Regions from separate parts of the Exiguobacterium sp. E17S genome, predicted to be linked through region 3. Evidence: a T-box and tRNA genes for the amino acid it is inferred to sense, from the RefSeq annotation. Region 3 holds a T-box; the other regions hold tRNA genes.
What was found. The T-box of region 3 lies ahead of argS (arginine--tRNA ligase). A T-box ahead of a tRNA ligase gene usually reads a tRNA of that ligase, here a tRNA-Arg.
Positions count from the first base shown of each region.

Region 1: it has a tRNA-Arg gene. The T-box ahead of argS (arginine--tRNA ligase) is inferred to sense a tRNA for this amino acid. The anticodon was not compared.
Region 2: it has a tRNA-Arg gene. The T-box ahead of argS (arginine--tRNA ligase) is inferred to sense a tRNA for this amino acid. The anticodon was not compared.

Region 1 covers NZ_JBYLRU010000001.1:1,497,133-1,503,490, forward strand. The annotation lists gene AC3B4V_RS07750 (sugar-binding transcriptional regulator) at 1-897, opposite strand, end outside; gene AC3B4V_RS07755 (glutaredoxin family protein) at 1,013-1,273, opposite strand; gene AC3B4V_RS07760 (RNA polymerase factor sigma-54) at 1,264-2,406, opposite strand; tRNA gene AC3B4V_RS07765 (tRNA-Arg) at 2,561-2,636, shown strand; partial or broken gene clpP (ATP-dependent Clp endopeptidase proteolytic subunit ClpP) at 2,819-3,403, shown strand; gene AC3B4V_RS07775 (hypothetical protein) at 3,516-3,752, opposite strand; gene whiA (DNA-binding protein WhiA) at 3,835-4,791, opposite strand; gene AC3B4V_RS07785 (gluconeogenesis factor YvcK family protein) at 4,788-5,786, opposite strand; gene rapZ (RNase adapter RapZ) at 5,786-6,358, opposite strand, start outside.
Region 2 covers NZ_JBYLRU010000001.1:1,250,858-1,257,215, forward strand. The annotation lists gene clpX (ATP-dependent protease ATP-binding subunit ClpX) at 1-1,013, opposite strand, end outside; gene tig (trigger factor) at 1,248-2,540, opposite strand; gene AC3B4V_RS06520 (hypothetical protein) at 2,651-3,634, opposite strand; gene AC3B4V_RS06525 (hypothetical protein) at 3,663-4,187, opposite strand; tRNA gene AC3B4V_RS06530 (tRNA-Arg) at 4,290-4,363, opposite strand; gene AC3B4V_RS06535 (metallophosphoesterase family protein) at 4,437-4,946, opposite strand; gene AC3B4V_RS06540 (XTP/dITP diphosphatase) at 4,952-5,545, opposite strand; gene rph (ribonuclease PH) at 5,542-6,297, opposite strand; gene racE (glutamate racemase) at 6,298-6,358, opposite strand, start outside.
Region 3 covers NZ_JBYLRU010000004.1:39,911-46,268, reverse strand. The annotation lists gene AC3B4V_RS12625 (alpha/beta hydrolase) at 1-494, opposite strand, end outside; gene AC3B4V_RS12620 (GGDEF domain-containing protein) at 510-2,186, opposite strand; T-box leader at 2,316-2,533, shown strand; gene argS (arginine--tRNA ligase) at 2,594-4,276, shown strand; gene AC3B4V_RS12610 (hypothetical protein) at 4,307-4,912, shown strand; gene AC3B4V_RS12605 (metallophosphoesterase family protein) at 4,975-5,568, opposite strand; gene AC3B4V_RS12600 (carboxymuconolactone decarboxylase family protein) at 5,645-6,058, opposite strand; gene AC3B4V_RS12595 (LysR family transcriptional regulator) at 6,150-6,358, opposite strand, start outside.

The DNA.
Region 1 (6,358 bases), on a different contig from region 3:
CTTCAAGTCAGCCAGTTGAAGACCAACCGTCTTGACCCGGTGCACGATGTTCCCGTCTCGGTCGAAGTAATATCCGAATGCTTCCGCTACTGCCTGTTCATGTTCCAGTCGGGTCAGGAGATCCTCAGACGCGCGACGACGTTTTGCCATCGTTTTCGCCTCACCAATTCCATGTACCACGATTGAAGCACCTTTAATCATTTGAAGCACATTTTTTATGCTCGGCTCTTCGATCATCTTGACGAACGTCTCTGTGCTGACCATGTCCGGGATGTGAAGCAGATGATAATCACTTTGAGCGCGTGACGCCATCCGTGAGCATACTGTGTTCGCTTGTAGTTCGAGCGTTTCTCCCAGTCCTCCGCGTGCCGGAACGAACGTCATCGGACGGTGTTCCTTATCTGGCGACATCATCGCCGCGACGGAAGCCATCGTCGTACCGCCTGTGACAGCGATCGTATTGTGATGGTCTGAAGAAAGCTCTCGTTTGAGTCGTGCGACGGTCGCCCGCCCCATGTCTCGTTGTACCCAGAAGGTCTCATCGGAATCACCCGGTACGATGACGACGTCCCGTACTCCGAGTCTCTCTTTCAAGGCTTTCGCCATGTCTGAGATCCCTGCGAGTTCTCCCATGATGCTGTGCATGCTGCGAAGAACGTTTCGTCCTTCATCCGTCAAGGACATTCCTTGCGTCGCAACCTCTAGGAGGTCTTGCTGCTTCAAGAAGTCGACTTCCCGCCGTAAGACGCGTTCCGTCAAGCCAAGGCTTGTCGCAAGTGTACGTCGTCCGATCGGTTGCATCAGTCGTACGTAATGAAGGATGTCGTAGCGTGTCTGCATTTCTTCGATCAGATCAGGCACGATTCGTTTTTGGATCTGGACTAACTGCCGAATCATGTATTTCCCTCTCCTCTCAAGTAGCTGGACGCTTTCTGTCCCGCATGTCATAACGTGTCCCACTTGGTACACCGTTATCATAACAGTCCATTTCTCGCCTTGCAAGTCTCGTTTCTCAAGTTTTTTGAAGTAAGCGGTTTCTTATCGTTTCCGTCTCGAATTTGCCATAACTCCAGATTTCCTCATCATGCATGACGACCGGAATCTCGTATAAGAACCGTAGACTGAGCGCTTCATCCTGATCAATGTTGACTTCCTCGAACGTCCATTCCGGAAACTCATCGAGTACGAAGTCGAGTAAGATGGCGGCCTCTTCACATAGCGTACATCCCGGACGTGAATAGAGTGTTAAGTGTCTGTGTCGTTTTAATCCCATTCTGATTGCGCCTTCCTTTGCTGCATCGTTTTTTTCGTTAAACCAAGCGCTGCCCGGTACTTCGCGACCGTCCGCCTTGCGACTGTCAGACCGTCTGCTTGCAGACGATCCGTCAATTGCTGATCACTTAACGGACGATTGCTGTGTTGAATGTATTCGGCGATCCGCCGTTTAATCAAAAAACTCGAATCTCCGCTTGTCGTCCGTGAGACGAACAAGTCTTCTAAAGCAACGAGACCATGGACCGTCTCGACATACTTCGCAGCAATCGCTCGACCAATCGTTGACGGATGATGTCCCGTTGCCTCAGCGACTTGTTTTTTCGTCAGTGGCTCGAGATGCAGTTCTCCCTTGAACCAGCGTTCTTGTCGCTTAAGCAAAACCGAGAGGATGGCTTGCATCGTGACGCGACGTCGTTCGTACGCGCGCAAAAAAGGCGTTGCCTCTTTTAATCCGAGCCACGTCTGATCCGTGTCGAGTGTCATCCAGTCGATTTGAAGTTTTCCATCTAACAGGTGAATCCGTGCTTCTGCCATAACCGATTGTTCTTCTTTAGGAAGATCCGGTGTCCGGCTCAGCCGCGTCAATCGTTTTCGCAACCGCGCTCGATCCTGTTCACTGAACTGCGCGAATACCTGACTCGCCGGTTCATGTCGTAGCCGATCCGTCAGTCCGATCAATTCCGCGTCGTCTAGCTCGATCGCCTGTAACCATTGGCACTCGCGCTCCGAGCGGGCAGCGATGCCGACTGGTTCACATTGTTGTAAGAGTGTCCGTGCTTCTGTAATCGTTGCGACATCGGTCGAGAAGGATGCAGCGAGCTGCTCGTCCGATGTCCGCAATAAACCGTCCGCTTCTAAATACACGATGAGTTGTTCCGCCATATATCCTATTTCCTGTCTGACTGATTCTAAACGTATTTGTGCAAGAAGCTTGTCTTCATAGGATGCCAAATGTCCTGCCATCTGCTCGACCTCTAGCGAAACCTGATTCGGGTAATGACGATGCAACCGTCGTTTCAACCGTCGCCATTCCTCCTCGAGCTCAGCTGCTGGTTGCTCAAGTACATGTAACTGATATTGTTGTGACGCCGATAATGTCATCTGTTGCGTCTGTTCCTGGCGTTGATCCATCGATTCCCCCTCCTCCACTTCTTATTATAGAAGAAACGTTTTAAAAAACATGCTCTGAACCTTTCTCGAACCGCTCAGGAAAAGAAAAGTCATCCTTCCCTATTGCTTTTCTGAAAAAATGTCGCTATACTATTAATTGTTCAGTACATCAGATGCACCCGTAGCTCAGGGGATAGAGCACTGGTTTCCGGTACCAGGTGTCGGGAGTTCGAATCTCTCCGGGTGTACCATTTATTCAACCACAAGGCAATGCCAGCAATGGCGTTGCCTTTTTTCTATATTGATATGTTTCATTTGCCCTTGTAATGGAAAAATACCTAAAAGTCGCATCGTATCTTTTGACCAATATTGACCAAAGGATTATGATAAGGATAAGTCGAATAGGAAGCTACATACCAACTATAAGGAGGCAAAGACTATGTTAATTCCAACAGTCATCGAACAAACAAACCGCGGGGAACGTGCTTACGATATCTACTCACGTTTGCTAAAAGACCGCATCATTCTTCTCGGGAGCGCGATTGACGACAACGTCGCCAACTCAGTCGTTGCCCAACTTCTTTTCTTAGCAGCAGAAGATCCAGATAAAGAAATCTCGCTTTACATCAACAGCCCAGGTGGTTCAATCACTGCCGGTATGGCGATTTACGATACAATGAACTTCATCAAGCCACAAGTCTCAACGATTTGTATCGGTATGGCTGCATCGATGGGTGCGTTCTTGCTCCAAGCAGGCGCAAAAGGAAAACGTTTCGCGTTACCAAACGCTGAAATCATGATCCACCAACCACTCGGTGGTACACAAGGTCAAGCATCGGATATCAAAATCCATGCGGAGCGTATCATCAAAATGCGTGAGCACCTCAACAAAATCATGGCTGAAAACACAGGACAACCACTTGAAGTCATCGAACGCGATACAGAGCGTGACAACTTCATGTCAGCGCAAGCTGCTGCTGATTATGGTCTCATCGACCGCGTCATGGAACGTGCATAAGTCATCCAGAGTGTCTCCTTCGGGAGGCACTTTTTTTGTATCCATAAAGTCTTGTCGTTTATCGTTGCATACAAAAAAACCTCCCGTTCCTTATAGAACGAGAGGTCGATGATCAGTCGATCAAGTCTGTGATGTCTGAAACGATATCGTGGTTTTCACGAATCAGCGAGTAGATCGCGTTCGCATGTGGCGAAAGCTCTTCTTCTGCTTGTAATTGTTTCAGGAATAAAGATGTTGCGAACGCAACGAGTGTGCTTTTCGGTACACCGATTGATTTCGCTTTTTTTGTTAACACTTCATCAAACTTCGCATCGACTGTCAGCGAAATACGTTTCTTTTCGTTAGCCATTTCAAAAACTCCTTAATTCGAACATTTAGTTGCATCGACTATATATTATAGTAGACTATGGTTCATCCCGCAAGCGACCCTCTTATAAGGCCCCTGTCATCGACTCTCCATTCCGTACTTTTTCAGCGATTTGATCAATCTTCCGCAACCGGTGATTGATCCCTGATTTTGAGATGGAGCCGCTTTCGACCATCTCCCCGAGCTCTTGTAACGTGACGTCTTGATGTGTCACGCGCAAGATCGCGATCTCCTTCAACTTATCCGGTAAGACATCGAGTCCGACCGTCCGCTCAAGAAACTTGATGTTCTCAACTTGACGTAATGCCGCACCGACCGTCTTGTTGAGGTTCGCTGTCTCACAGTTGACGAGACGGTTGACCGAGTTACGCATATCTTTTAAGATCCGGACGTCCTCGAACCGCAGCATCGATTGTGTCGCATCAACGAGCTTGAGGAAATCGGAAATCTTCTCGCTCTCCTTGATGTAGAGGATGTGTCCCTTTTTCCGTTCGATCGCTTTCGCGTTCAAATCAAAGACGTTCGATAGACCACGGAGCGCTGCATTATGTTCTTCATATAGGCTGAAGATCTCCAAGTGATACGACGACGTCGCCGGATTGTTGAGCGAACCCCCGGCGAGGAACGCCCCTCGTAAATACGCCCGTGCTTTTCGTTCATCGTTAAGGATCGTATCACTGATTGAACGAATCATCGTGAACCCCTCTCCGAGGATTCCGAGGTCTTGCAAAATCTTATCCGCCTGTTGTTTGACGCGGACGATGTAGACGTTATTCTTTTTCAGACGCATTTTCTTCCGCACGAGCAGATCAAGATGGACTCCGTATGCTTTTTTCAGCAATGAGTAAATCCGACGGGCAATCGAGGCATTCTCGGTCGAGATATCGAGTGTCAGACCACGTCCGAGACCGAACGAGATCGCACCGTTCATCCGAGCGAGTGCCGCGAGTTCCGCCTTCATCTCGTGATCGGTGATCGGAATCTGCGTTAATTCTTTTTTGACTTCTGAGGCAAAGCTCATGTCAGCTCCTCCTTTCCTTCGAGTTGACGCATCCGTCGAATCGACAACACTTTTCGCATGACGAGGCTAGCGACGGCATCTGAGTCATGACGGATGAAGTGATGATTGTAATCGACGATATCGTCTGCTAGCACTTCAACGCCGGCGAGCTCGAATTGTTTTTCATTATAGGTGACGATGTCAGCGTGATCCTTCTGGTATTTCTTCAGATAACTCGCATCGATCGATTCGTTGTTGACGATGATCGTATCAACGACGCCTTGTCCGAGGAAGCGTTCCAGTGCCGCTAAATGTTCATTCGCTGTGAACGCCGTCGTCTCACCGGGTTGTGTCATGACGTTACAAATATAGACGACCGGAGCTAGTGATTGTTGGATCGCTTCCCGGATCTCATCAATCAGAACGTTCGGGATGATACTCGTATAGAGACTACCCGGACCAAGGACGATGACATCGGCATCAAGAATCGCCTGGATCGCTTCTGGTACCGGACGGACGTCTTGTTCCTCGAGGAAAATCCGTTCGATCTTCTTACCGACCTTCGGGATCAACGACTCACCTTTGACGATCGTTCCGTCCTCGAACTCGGCACATAACGTGATCGTCCGTTCTGTCGCCGGATAGACTTTTCCTTCTGCGTTCAACAGTTGTCCCATGACGCCAATCGCTTCGACGAACGAACCATTACAAAGCTGAGTCGCTGCTGTCAGCATCAGGTTTCCGAGCGAATGCCCGTGTAATCCTTCCCCGGTCTCGAACCGGTACTGCATGATTCGGTCCATCAACGTCTCCGACTTCGATAAGGAGACGATGACGTTTCGGATATCGCCCGGCGGTAACATGTTGAATTCCGTCCGCAGACGACCAGAACTGCCCCCGTCATCGGCGACCGTGACGATGGCTGTGATGTCGAGCGGATAATGCTTGAGTCCACGAAGAAGCGTCGAGAGTCCTGTCCCGCCACCGATGGCGACGACTTTACGTTCCCATTTCATCACTTCTCCTCCTTCGCATGCACATAATCCCGATGATTCGTCTCGATGTGATACTGCGTCGCAAATTCTTTACTGATCGCTTCCGCGAACGTAATCGAGCGATGTTTCCCGCCTGTACAACCGAGGGCGATGACGAGTTGCGACTTCCCTTCCCGCTCGTATTGTGGAATCAGGAACTCGAGCAAGTCGACGAGTTTTTTATAGAACAGCTTCGCTTCCGGCCATTGCATGACGTATGACGCGACTTCCTCGTCGAGTCCCGTCTTTGGACGCAGCTCTGGAATGTAGAACGGATTCGGTAAGAAGCGCAGGTCAAAGACGAGGTCGGCATCAAGCGGTAAGCCGTGTTTGAAACCGAACGACATGACGTTGACCGTGAACGGAATCCGCGTACCTTCCGTGAACTCCTTCAAGAGACGCTCTTTTAGTGCAAGCGGCTTGATGTCACTCGTATCAATCAGCATCTGTGCCTTATCACGGAATCCTTCGAGCAACGTCCGCTCCCGTTCGATTCCAATCAATGGGGAATCCGTCGGTGCGAGCGGATGCGAACGGCGCGATTCCTTGTAACG
Region 2 (6,358 bases), on a different contig from region 3:
TCGAGTTGAAGCATTTTCTTATATTGTTTCACGAGGGCGTTTTTCGGTTTCGTCAAGATTTGAACGAGTGCCTCTTCATCAAGTGGCTCGAGCGTCGCCATGACCGGCAAACGACCGATGAACTCCGGAATCAAACCGAACTTTTGAAGATCTTCTGGTAATGCAGCTGCCAGAATTTCTTTTTGTGTAAGGTTACGGTTCTCTGAATCGTTTCCGAATCCGATGACTTTTTTACCAAGACGACGTTTGATCGACTGATCGATACCATCGAATGCGCCACCGACGATGAACAAGATGTTCGTCGTATCGATTTGGATGAATTCTTGATGTGGGTGTTTCCGTCCACCTTGTGGCGGTACACTCGCAACCGTTCCTTCCAAAATCTTCAGCAAGGCTTGTTGGACACCCTCACCAGATACGTCACGTGTAATCGACGGGTTTTCTGATTTACGAGCAATCTTATCGATCTCATCAATGTAGATGATTCCTTTTTCAGCCTTCTCGACATCGTAATCCGCAGCTTGGATGAGTTTCAATAAGATGTTCTCGACGTCTTCACCGACATAACCGGCTTCCGTCAAACTTGTTGCATCTGCAATCGCAAACGGTACGTTCAAGATACGTGCCATCGTTTGGGCAAGAAGTGTCTTACCGCTACCTGTTGGTCCAATCATGACGATGTTCGATTTTGAGAGCTCGACATCATCTGCGCGACCACCAGCATTGATTCGTTTGTAGTGATTGTACATCGCTACAGACAACGATTTCTTCGCTTTCTCTTGACCGATGACATAATCGTCAAGTGTCGTACGAATTTCATGCGGTTTCGGAACATTCTTCAGCTCGACTTCTTCTTCAGTACCGAGTTCTTCCTCTACGATTTCATTGCAGAGTTCGATACACTCGTCGCAAATGTAAACGCCAGGTCCAGCAACAAGTTTGCGTACTTGTTCTTGTGTCTTTCCACAGAAAGAACATTTTAGCTGACCTTTTTCTTCGTTAAATTTAAACATAAAGGTCCACCCCTTTAACGTGGAAATTGTATGGACGCCTGTAGCATCCCGTCTCACGTTTTACTATTTATGATTGTAGCATGAACAAGGAAAGTCTTTCAAATCCTGGACGAACGATTTACAGTTTGATGTTCTGAACCAAGGATCGTTTGTCCTTGTTTGACCTATCGTACAAAAAAATCGACTCCAAGACCAGAAATTGGGCTTGAAGTCGATCGAAAACCATGAAATGGCTTATTTTGCTTTTGCGTTGTCGACGAGAACATCGATAGCTTTACGGAATTGAAGATCGCCTTTAAGCGTTTCAAGACCACCTTGTGGTGCAAGCATCGTTTCAAGTTGATCTGCAGGGATGTTGTAGAGTTCTGACATTGATTGAAGTTCAGCTTGAGTTTCCTCATCTGTTACTTCGATTTTTTCGTCAGCAACGATTTGCTTGAGGACGAGACGTGCTTTAACGCGCTCTTCCGCTTGCTCTTTCATTTCAGAACGCATTGCCTCTTCTGTCGTTCCAGTCAACTGGAAGTACATGTTGAGGTCGATGCCTTGTGATTGAATACGTTGTGTGAACTCTTGAACCATACGCTCGACTTCGTTTTCGACCATGACTTCTGGAAGATCAACTGTCGCATTTTTCGTAGCCGCTTCGACTAACTCATCGCGCATTGAAGCATCAGCTTCTTGTTTGCGTGTGTTTTCGAGACGCGTACGGATTTTTGTTTTCAACTCGTCGAGTGAAGAAACTTCTTCATCCATTTCTTTTGCGAACTCATCTGTCAATTCAGGGAGCTCTTGTGCTTTAACTTCGTGGATCGTTACTTTGAATGTAACTGGTTTTCCAGCGAGTGATGCTTCGTGGTATTCCTCTGGGAATGTCACTTCAAGATCTTTTTGCTCGCCAGTTTTTAAACCGACCATTTGCTCTTCGAATCCAGGAATGAAGTTTCCAGAACCGATGACGAGTGAGTAGTTCTCAGCAGTTCCGCCGTCGAATTGGTTTTCCCCATCGAAACCTGCGAAGTCGAATACGACTGTATCGCCATTCTCGATGACGCCATCTTCTTTAACGACGAGTTCTGCACCGCGTTCTTGTAATGTTTTGAGTTCAGCGTCGACGTCTTCGTCAGTAACGTTCGTTTCAACTGCTGTGTACTCAAGACCTTTGTACTCACCGAGTGTAGCTTCTGGCTCGATGACGAACGTGATTTTGAATTCGACTGGCTTGCCTTTTTCGAGTGTTTCAACGTCGATGTTCTCAAGCGCGATTGGCTCGATTCCTGATTCGACGACTGCACCTTCGATTGTGTCCTTGTAAAGGATATCGAGTGCATCTTGGTATAGTGCTTCTTCACCGTACATTTTGTTGAACATTGCGCGTGGCATTTTTCCTTTACGGAAACCAGGTGTGTTCAAAGTCTTAACGACTTTCTTGAACGCTTGGTCTACCGCTTTATCAAATGCTTCAGCAGGCGCTTCATACGTGAGGACGCCGAGGCTACCTGATTGTTTTTCCCATTTTGCAGTCATGCTGAGTCCCTCCAAAATTGTCAATTAGCGTACATGTGTGTACAACAAGTCACATTATAGCACAATCGTTCTGACGATTACCACTGTTGAACGAATCGTTTCCAGATGTCTCAATCGAAGTAAATCTGCTCGAATGCGATGACTTCTGGATAAAGGATATGTGCCGCTCGATATAACCGCTTCGCCAGCGGACTGAGGATACGTTCAGGTTCTTCACGTTCAAATGTCAGACCTGCGAGTTCTTCGCATGCTGCGAGCCACTTCTCCATGTCTGATCCGATTCGTTCTCGTTCTTCAAGATGAATCAGTTGATCTGATCGCAAGACGAGCAACGCTCGGAACGGATCCATTCGCTCTAACGTATGCATCGATGCCAGTAACGCTTGTTGCTCCTGTTGATGTACCAGCAGGATTTCTTCTAAATCTTCGCGTGACGAGATCGTCCAGTCTACATCTACGTGTGGCACATGAATGCTTACCGGATATGACACGTGATCAAGCACGCTTCCTAATAACTGATCAATGACGAGTAGACTTTGATGTTCTGTCTCTTGCGCCTGAAGATATTTCTGGGTGATATATGCAATGAGCTCAGATGTCCGTTCGAATTCCATACCGGTCAATTGGCGCATTTGTTCGACCCAACTGCCATGTCGCAACACATGCATCAATTCCGTTGCTGATGTTACCTCACGCTGCGCAACAGGATTGTTTTGAACTGCCGGCTTTTGTTCGCGAACACGCATCTGTTGTTTGATTTCATCTAATCGAAGCGCGAGCCCATAAGGCAGATACGGTGATGCCGAGCGCAAAGCGAGTTTCATCGGATAACGTTCTCCGAGTTCATAAAGAAAGAGTGCGAGCACTTGCTCGACACCCTCGACTTCAAGAAATCGTTCTGCCACTGTTTCAAATCGTTCACGGTCATGCATTAAGAGTGGTTGAATGACATAGAGCCGGTGTAAGACATCTTCTCCTGTCAATTGGTCAGTCTCTAATTCCATAATCAATTGTTCTTGTTTAGAAGCGGGCAAACGAAGAATCCGCGCTCGTTCTACTTCTAGTTCATGTTCCATCCAGCGCGATGTCCCCATATTCCGGCACTCCTTCATGTTCAACTTCTTATTTCGTAAATGGATTGAGTAAAGACGTCCAGTTCGTGATCGCTTCTTGAAGTTGTCCCGCCTGTTCGATTCCTAATCGATTCAATGTATCTAATGAGACGTCAGCTTCAAGTAATCGAGCGATGTCTTCCGATTGATTCACGTACTGCTCGAGTTTTGCACTTAAATTCTGCAATTCTTGCGGCGGATTTTCAAGTCCCGCTAATCGTTGATCGATTTGATCCAGTTCTTGATTGAACTGATCAATCGTTCCGTTTTCCTTCAACTTTTCGATTTGTTGATCAAGTGCTTGTTCAGGGTTCGCGGATTCACGCGCTGTCGTAGCCGCCTCATTCAAGGAAGCCGACAAATCTGACGTGACTTGCGCTGTATCTTTCGCAATGCCTTGAAGTTCTCCAGCGTAATCGACACTATTTTTTACATCGTTGACTTGTTGTTTTGCATCGTCGACTGTATTTGAAATCTCACTACATCCAGCAAGAAACGTACTTAGCACGAGGACTGCTCCAACTTTCTTCCACATAGCATTCATCCCTTTCGAGTTCATGATACCTTAATTATAATCGAAAATCGGAATAAAAAAAAGAGACCACCCTCGTAAGGGCAGTCTCTATTTTAATTATAGCGTCCCAAGAGGGATTCGAACCCCCGACCGACGGCTTAGAAGGCCGTTGCTCTATCCTGCTGAGCTATTGGGACGTGTCAACACGAATAAACTATACTAGAACAATTCTTTCGTGTCAATCACATTACAAACATTGCATTTATTTTATTACAAAAATGTTCCGTCCAGATGCAGGGCATTCACTCGATCGCCATTCACATCGAGAAAATCGACAGAATAACGGTTTTGATCCACTTCAAGAATCGCATACGTCTTGTCTGGTCGATGACGTGGCATCCGGATTGAACCTGGATTGATGAATAACACGCCGTCCCGATATTCAGCCTTCGCAACATGGGAATGACCATATAAGACGATGTCCGCCTGCTTTTCCTTCGCATGATGCTGCAAGACATCTAGACTGTATTTGACGTCCTGACGATGTCCGTGGACACAAAGGATGGTACGACCATCCATTTCCGACATGACTTCTTCCGGAAAATCGTGTCCGTAATCGCAATTTCCTCGGACAACACGATATGGATATAATGATTCGATGTCGCGCGTCAATTGGGAGTCCCCACAATGAAATGCCAAATCCACGTCTTGGTGACGTTCGAATATCGTAAGCAGTTCTTGTTCTAGTCCATGGCTATCACTAACGATCAACGCTCTCATCTTCATCACACTCCTAAGAAAGTAGTTAAGTCCTGTTCGAGCTTGCGCAATGCATTGCCACGATGACTAATCATCGCTTTTTCTTCTTTCGTCAACTCAGCAGCCGTCTGTCCGCTTGCCGTGACGAACAATGGATCATAACCGAAACCGTTCGAACCCGCCGCTTCAAAACCGATTCGCCCTTCCATCGTTCCACGAACCGTCAATGTCTCGCCTGTTGGTTTCGCTAGCGCGAGGACACAAACGAAGCGCGCTGTCCGCTCTTCCTCCGGAACACTTTTTAACTTTTCAAGTAGTAGAGCGTTATTCGCCGCATCCGACTTTTCAAGACCCGCGAAGCGTGCCGAGTAGACACCTGGAGCGCCATCTAAAGCATCGACTTCAAGACCTGAATCATCAGCAAGTACTGCGTGACCAAAGTAGGCGGCAGCCTCTGTTGCTTTTAAAAGTGCATTCTCCTCGAATGTCTCACCTGTTTCATCCGTTTCCGGAGCATCGGCGTGATCGAGTAACGACTCGACCGTATAACCGAGACGACCCAGCATGCTTTCAAGTTCCTTCACTTTACCTGCATTGTGTGTTGCGACGATGACCTTCATCTATGTTCCCCCACTTCTTCTCCTACATACCACCAAGAGACACCGAGTGCCTCACGGCCAGCATCAATCAGTTCCTTAATTCCTTTTTCCCCAAGTTCGAGCATTTCGAGCATCTCTTGACGGGAAAATGTCGACTCTTCCCCTGTCGCCTGCATTTCGACGATTTTCCCCGACGAGGTCATGACGAGATTGAAGTCGACTTCCGCCGCAGCGTCCTCTTCATAGCATAGATCGAGCAAGACATTCGACTCGACGATTCCAACCGAGATGGCTGCGATGCCCTCTTTAATCGGTGTATCTGTCAGTTTTCCCGCTTGAATCAATTGATCGACTGCTCGGACGAGTGCCAAAAAACCACCAGTGATCGATGCCGTTCGTGTGCCGCCATCTGCCTGAATAACGTCACAATCGATCCAGATCGTTCGTTCCCCGAGCTTCTCTAAATCAACGACGGCCCGAAGCGAGCGGCTGATCAGACGTTGGATTTCCATCGTCCGTCCCGTCTGCTTGCCACGGACGGCTTCTCGTGCGGTCCGCTGAGCCGTCGCACGTGGTAACATCGAATATTCCGCATTGATCCAGCCCTGGCGTTTACCGCGAAGGAACGGTGGCACCTTCTCCTCGACGGTCGCCGTACAGAGGACTTTCGTATCGCCCAGTTCAATCAAGACAGAACCTTCTGCGTGTTTATTGACATCAATCGATAATTGAATAGGACGGAGATGGTCCGCCGTTCGTTGGTCTATCCGCATTTAATCTTCCTCCGTTCCAAGCACGATGCGCTCCGCATGGATGGTCTGATCGAGCCAGTCC
Region 3 (6,358 bases):
GCGACGCGCGTGATGACTTCCGGATACGCGAATAATCCATAGAGCGAGATGACGCCACCCATCGAGCTGCCGATCATCGTCGTATCGTCAGGGCGTGTCGCGTAGTTGGCATCAATGTATGGTTTTAACTCGCGGATGATCCAGTCCATGTAGACCTTACCGTTTCCGCCGATTGATTTCCGGTGCGAAGGATAAGCAGTCCGCATCAATAAAGCTTCATCACTCCAAGGAGCGTAGTCGTCATAACGGTCCATGCCGTCTTCTGGACTGTCGATCGCGACGACCATTGCCGGAATCTGTGTCTGTTGTAGCGCAAGATGAATCTCCCAGCCTTTTCCGAACGAGGCGGTTTCTCCACTGAAGGCGTTTTGTCCATCGTGCATATAAATCACTGGTAACGCTTCAGAAGGATCTAAATGGGGTGGCCGATGAATCCGAATCGTCCGGTGAGTTTGTGATGTCGGTAGCGTCATTTCAATTTCCGTAATCGACAATAGAGTCACGACCTTTCAAAGATTTGCATAATGCGCGGTACAATTGCGTCCATTGTGTTTTCCGCCGACATAGAGTGCATGGTCGGCTTGACGGAGTGATTCTTCGAACGTCCGTTGATATCTTTCCTCCACTGTATCAATTCCGAGGCTGACGGTTAAGGACAGTCGGTGACCATCGACGAGGAAGGGACGATCCATGACCGCATGGCGGACCGTCTCGGCAATCTGGATAGCAGCCTCTTGACTACCATTTCGCAACAGAAGTACGAATTCCTCCCCGCCATAACGAGCAGCAAAGACATCATCATATTGTAATTGGATCGCCTGGATACGTCGACCGAGTTCACGAAGGACGAGATCGCCTACTTTATGACCGTACGTATCATTGACACGTTTGAAATGATCGATATCGAACAGGATCACGGAGAGCGGATAGCAGTCAGCGGCAAATTCCTGCCGACCGTGTTCATAAAAAGCCCGACTATTCGGTAATTCGGTCAAGGCATCGGTCCGACTTTCCGTATAGAGTTGGACCGTTTCACGTGAGCGTTCTAAGACGCGACAAAAGATACGGAGCAAACGAGATAATTCGTCGGCATTTGTCGCATCATAGGCGTCTGCGACTTGATGGAATAGGATGATCGAAACATCGACCTCGCCGCTCGTAATCGAAGGAATCGCTAGCATCGAGTGACGATCGACAGGCAATCCGATCTGAATATCGTTTCCCCAGTCGCAACGCAGCCCATAGATGATCGGGGTATGCAAATCGTCGGCTGACAAGGAATGAAACAGTGGTAACACGTCAATCGGTTGTTTCGTCCGGATGTTATAGATGACTTGTTTCCGCTGTTGTTGAATTGAGATCCAACCTTCAGAAAACGGCAATAGATGCGGTAAATCGAGGAGCAACGAATCGATCGTCTCGCGCTCGAAGCGGGAAATCAACAAGTGTTCCTTCGCATCATCAAATCGCTTGGCATTATCGTTTGCTTCAAGGGAGTCACCACGCTCTTGCAACAGACGTTTGAACAAAAAGAGAATCAAAGCGGAAACTGTAGCCGCGACGAGCGGACTTTCATCGTAGAACCAGATTCCAAGTAGAGCACTTAACATGCTGATTCCGTAGACGAGGGACTGAAGCTTTACGAGACGTTGCCAATCGTATTTCAAGTAGAGGAAGCGATTGACGAATAGACATTGGAAGTAAGAGACAAGGAAGACGGTGATCAAAAAGCCGATGAAAGGAATCAAGGCTTTCGTATACGTAAAGTTTGAGCCGATTGGTCCGCTGAGCGCATAATACGCAAAGACCGGAAGCGAGATGTAGATTAAATCGAACAAGGCGTTGATCGGGTAGAGATAAACGAAACGTTTCCAACGAATCGCTTTTCGATGAGACAAGAATTGAAAGACGAGAATACCGACTTGGCTTAAAATCAAGGCGTACGTTAAACCGTAATTGAGGAATAAAAATAAGATGATGCCTTCTTGGAATGTATAGTAAATGCCACCACGACGGACATTATCGAACTGAAACAGGAGCACAAGTCCGAATAAATAAAGAGTGTTGACGATGGAGACGGAAGGATGGAAGGTTGGTGGATGAACGATGCCGATCACTAATAATGTCAAGGCGACGAGACCGAAGACGATCCAGCTCGTCCGGGCTACATGTTGGTAGTAGCGCATGAAACATCCCTCCCCCTGAGAAGTATCTTTTATTCCTATACCCGAATTGTGGAAATTTTGATAAGCCATTTACCAAAAAAATAAGGTTGAGAGAAAAGAAAGAATTGCGTATAATGTGAAAGATATCGAATACAGTCGATGATGAAGAGAGTAACGGTTGATATTCGTCAACTAGCGAATCAGGGAATGGTGGAAGCCTGAGGACGAACCGGTCGTGAAACGCACTTCTGAGACGCTGCCCGATTCCTGATGGAAAAGGCGTAGCCGGGGGAACCCCGTTATCCCCGAACAAGGTGGGTGTCGAGTGACACCAAGAAGAGTGGTACCGCGGTCATTCCGTCTCTTTGCGCGTGGCGCAAGGGGCGTTTTTTATTGCCAAAAAATCAGTGAATCAGGAGGAAATAAAGATGAGTTATAAAGCGCAGTATGCAGAAGTATTACATCACGTCATGGAAGGTGCCTTATCGGTTGAACAAATCGAACAACTGATCGAGCAACCGAAACATGAAGATCATGGAGATCTGGCATTCCCATGTTTCATGCTCGCGAAAGCATTCCGTAAAGCACCGAACATGATTGCTTCGGAGCTCGCAGAAAAAATTGACGCGCCGTTGTTCTCGAACGTTCAAGCTGTTGGTCCTTACATCAACGTCTTCTTGAACCGGGAAGTCGTCTCGCAAGAAATCGTCAACCAAGTCCTGACGGAGCAAGAGGCGTTCGGATCAAGTGAAGCGAATGGAAAAACGATCGTCACTGATTTTTCATCACCAAACATCGCGAAACCATTCTCGATGGGGCACTTGCGTTCGACGGTCATCGGGAACGCGCTCAACCAAATCTCACGTAAAAAAGGGTACGACGTCGTCGGTGTCAATCACTTAGGGGACTGGGGAACACAGTTCGGGAAATTGATGGTGGCTTACACGATGTGGGGTGAGGAAGAAGCGGTCCGTGCAGAACCAATCAAGGAATTGTTGAAATTATACGTCCGGTTCCACGAAGAAGCGGAAACAAATCCGGCACTTGAGGACGAAGGACGTCTCTGGTTCAAAAAACTCGAACAAGGTGATGAGCAGGCGACGACGCTTTGGACGTGGTTCCGTGAAGTCTCACTCGTTGAGTTCAACCGTGTCTATGAGATGCTCGGTGTTAAATTCGATAGTTTGAACGGAGAAGCCTTCTACAACGATAAGATGCAACACGTCATCGATTTGCTCGAAGAAAAAGATCTCCTCGTCGAATCAGAAGGGGCAATGGTCGTCGACCTCGAAGCAGAAGGTATGCCACCTGCCTTGATTAAAAAGAAAGATGGCGCAACGCTTTATGCGACACGTGACTTAGCAGCTGCTGTCTATCGTCTCGAAACGTACCGCTTTGAGCAAGCGTTCTACGTCGTCGGTGGGGAACAAGCGCTTCACTTCAAGCAATTGTTCGCAGTCTTGAAGAAACTTGGATTTGAGAACGTCGACGGAATGCACCATGTGCCGTTCGGTCTGATCATGAAGGACGGAAAGAAAATGTCGACGCGTAAAGGTCGGATCGTCTTACTTGAAGAAGTACTACAAGAAGCGATCGACGTCGCGAAGCAAAACATCGCGGAAAAAAATCCGAACTTAGCGAATGCCGAAGCAACGGCTCGTCAAGTCGGTGTCGGCGCCGTCATCTTCCACGACTTGAAGAACGAGCGGATGAATAACATCGAGTTCGACCTTGAGCAGATGTTGAAATTCGAAGGTGAAACAGGACCGTATGTCCAGTACACGAATGCCCGTGCGCACTCGTTGCTCCGTAAAGGTGGCTATGATGGCACACCATTCGCTGGTAGTGCCGATGATCATGCATGGGGTGTCGTCTCGATGCTGAACCAATTCTCGACGGTCATTGATCGCGCGTTCACACGTCGTGAGCCGTCAATCATCAGCCGTTACGTCTTAGATCTTGCACAAAGCTTCAATAAATACTACGGACACGTCCGTGTTCTCGAAGATGACGCAGCAAAACAATCGCGTCTTGCACTCGTCAAGTCGGTCACGATCGTCTTGACAGAGGGTCTTCGTTTGCTTGGTGTCGGCGCTCCAGAAGAAATGTAAGACCAATCCACGAATAAGAAGAGGTAGATTATGAAGACTGAGACGAAAGAACGATTACAGCAAGCTGCTTCACAGATGAAGCAGGAGCCTTTGGCAGAAACGGTCGCCTTTATGGCTGATTTTCACGGGAAAGTCGCTGCTTGGTTACCGGGAGAGTCTGTCGATTTCGTTCACGATTTCGTGACGGCGCCGGAAGCCGATTTGATTGCTCCGATTGAAGGAGACGCATTACGGACGAAAGACAATTTTGAATTCTTCATGCGTAAGAAACAGACACGGAAAAAACTGGGTGAACTGTTGACGCTTTGGAAGTCAGCACGTACGACAGAGACGTTGAGTCAAATCGATGCGATCGGATTGAAAAAATGGCTCGCTCGTAATGAATTCCGTTCGGAAGACAAACCATGGGATTATTTGAACCGTCTGCATGTTCTGCTATTCCTTGATTTGATGACGACGATCATCGATGATCATCGATTGACGAGTCTGCATGAGCAACTTGTCGGTACGACACCAGTCCCGACGAGCTTCGTACGTCGTCAAGGGGATGTCCGTCAAGTCATCGAAACATTCGCGGAAGAGACGAACTTCACACAAGTAGATGTCGTCAAGGCATCGCTTGTCCGTTATCTCTGATCAATAAGATACACGAACAAAAGCCGTCGAGCCCTGTGCCCGACGGCTTTTGTCGTATCTTCTTACTTCGCCTGATAGAACACAATCGTTTGTTGCTCTGAATCGTAAAGACACCATTCTCGTTCGAACATGACGGGACCTAGATTGACGGCATACCGTCCTCCTTTGATGGATAAAGTTTGACCTAGTGGGCTCGGTTTGGCGATGCCATTTCGAAACAAACCTCTGATATGACTATGACCAAAAAAGAGTAACGGTTCGCGTTGTTGTGACAGGTCGGGTAGAAAATCCCGCGACCAACTGAGTTGATCTCCATGAATCAATAACGCCCCTTCGATCCGTTGTTTTCGAGGGCAATCGCGTAATGCATCGATGACAGGAGATAGATGTGGTGGAACGAGCGACAGGATGCGTTCTTCTTGATTACCAAGTAACGTCTTAAAATCAATCAGCTTTAAAAAATCATCATCGAGCGTCACGACGAGGGAGAGCGATTCGAAAGAATAGCGCTTCGCTCGCTTTTTACCGACATGGCATTCATGAACATCACCGAGACAAAACAAATGCGCATCGGGAGCGAGCCGCCGTATGTCAGCTAGGACAGCCGCTGTGTCGGCTAATGAGCTGTGAAGATCCGCAAAAAGGGCATAACGCATGATCGACCACTCCTTTGTTAAGGAGATACCCGAAAATGCGTCATGCCCATCTTTTTTCAATTAAGTCGTACGGATCTTATTCTGTTTCGACTGTGACGCCACGTTCTGCAAAGACAACTTTTGCGACTTCAAGTGCGTTCAAGACACGTGGGAATCCAGTGTAAGGAACAAGATGCATGATAGCTTCGACGATTTCGTTTCCTGTTAAACCAGCTGTCAATCCAGTATTGATGTGGAGAGCAAGCTGTGGTTCTGTACCTTGTGTGACGAGAGAAGCAATCGTAACGATTGCGCGGTCACGGTTGACGAGACCATCGCGGCTGTAAACTTCACCGTATGCGAAATCCGTGATCCACTCACCGACTGCTGGAGCGATATCTTTCAGGGATTCAGAGATTTTGTCATGCGTAGATTGTGCAGCGTTTGCGTCTGTGAATTCGCTGAGTTTTTTAACGCCTGTTTCGTGACGTGATTCAAAATGAGTTGCCATGGTAAAGGACTTCCTTTCTTTTTTAACGATGTTCTCATCGTAAAGGAAGAATTTCCATTCTACAAATACATGGTTTTTATGAAAGGTATGCTTATTTGGAATACATATCGCTGACGAATTGAATCCATTTCCGCGTCACGTACGATTGGTAGCGACCGGTTGGAACGGCGATTCCTAAGTGCCACGGGACTCGTGTTTCAAGTGGGATCGTTTTGACGCCACGAATCGAAAAGCGATCCGCGATCGAACGCGGAAGGACGGTCACGGTATTTCCTTCTGCGACAAGTAAACATAAGAAGT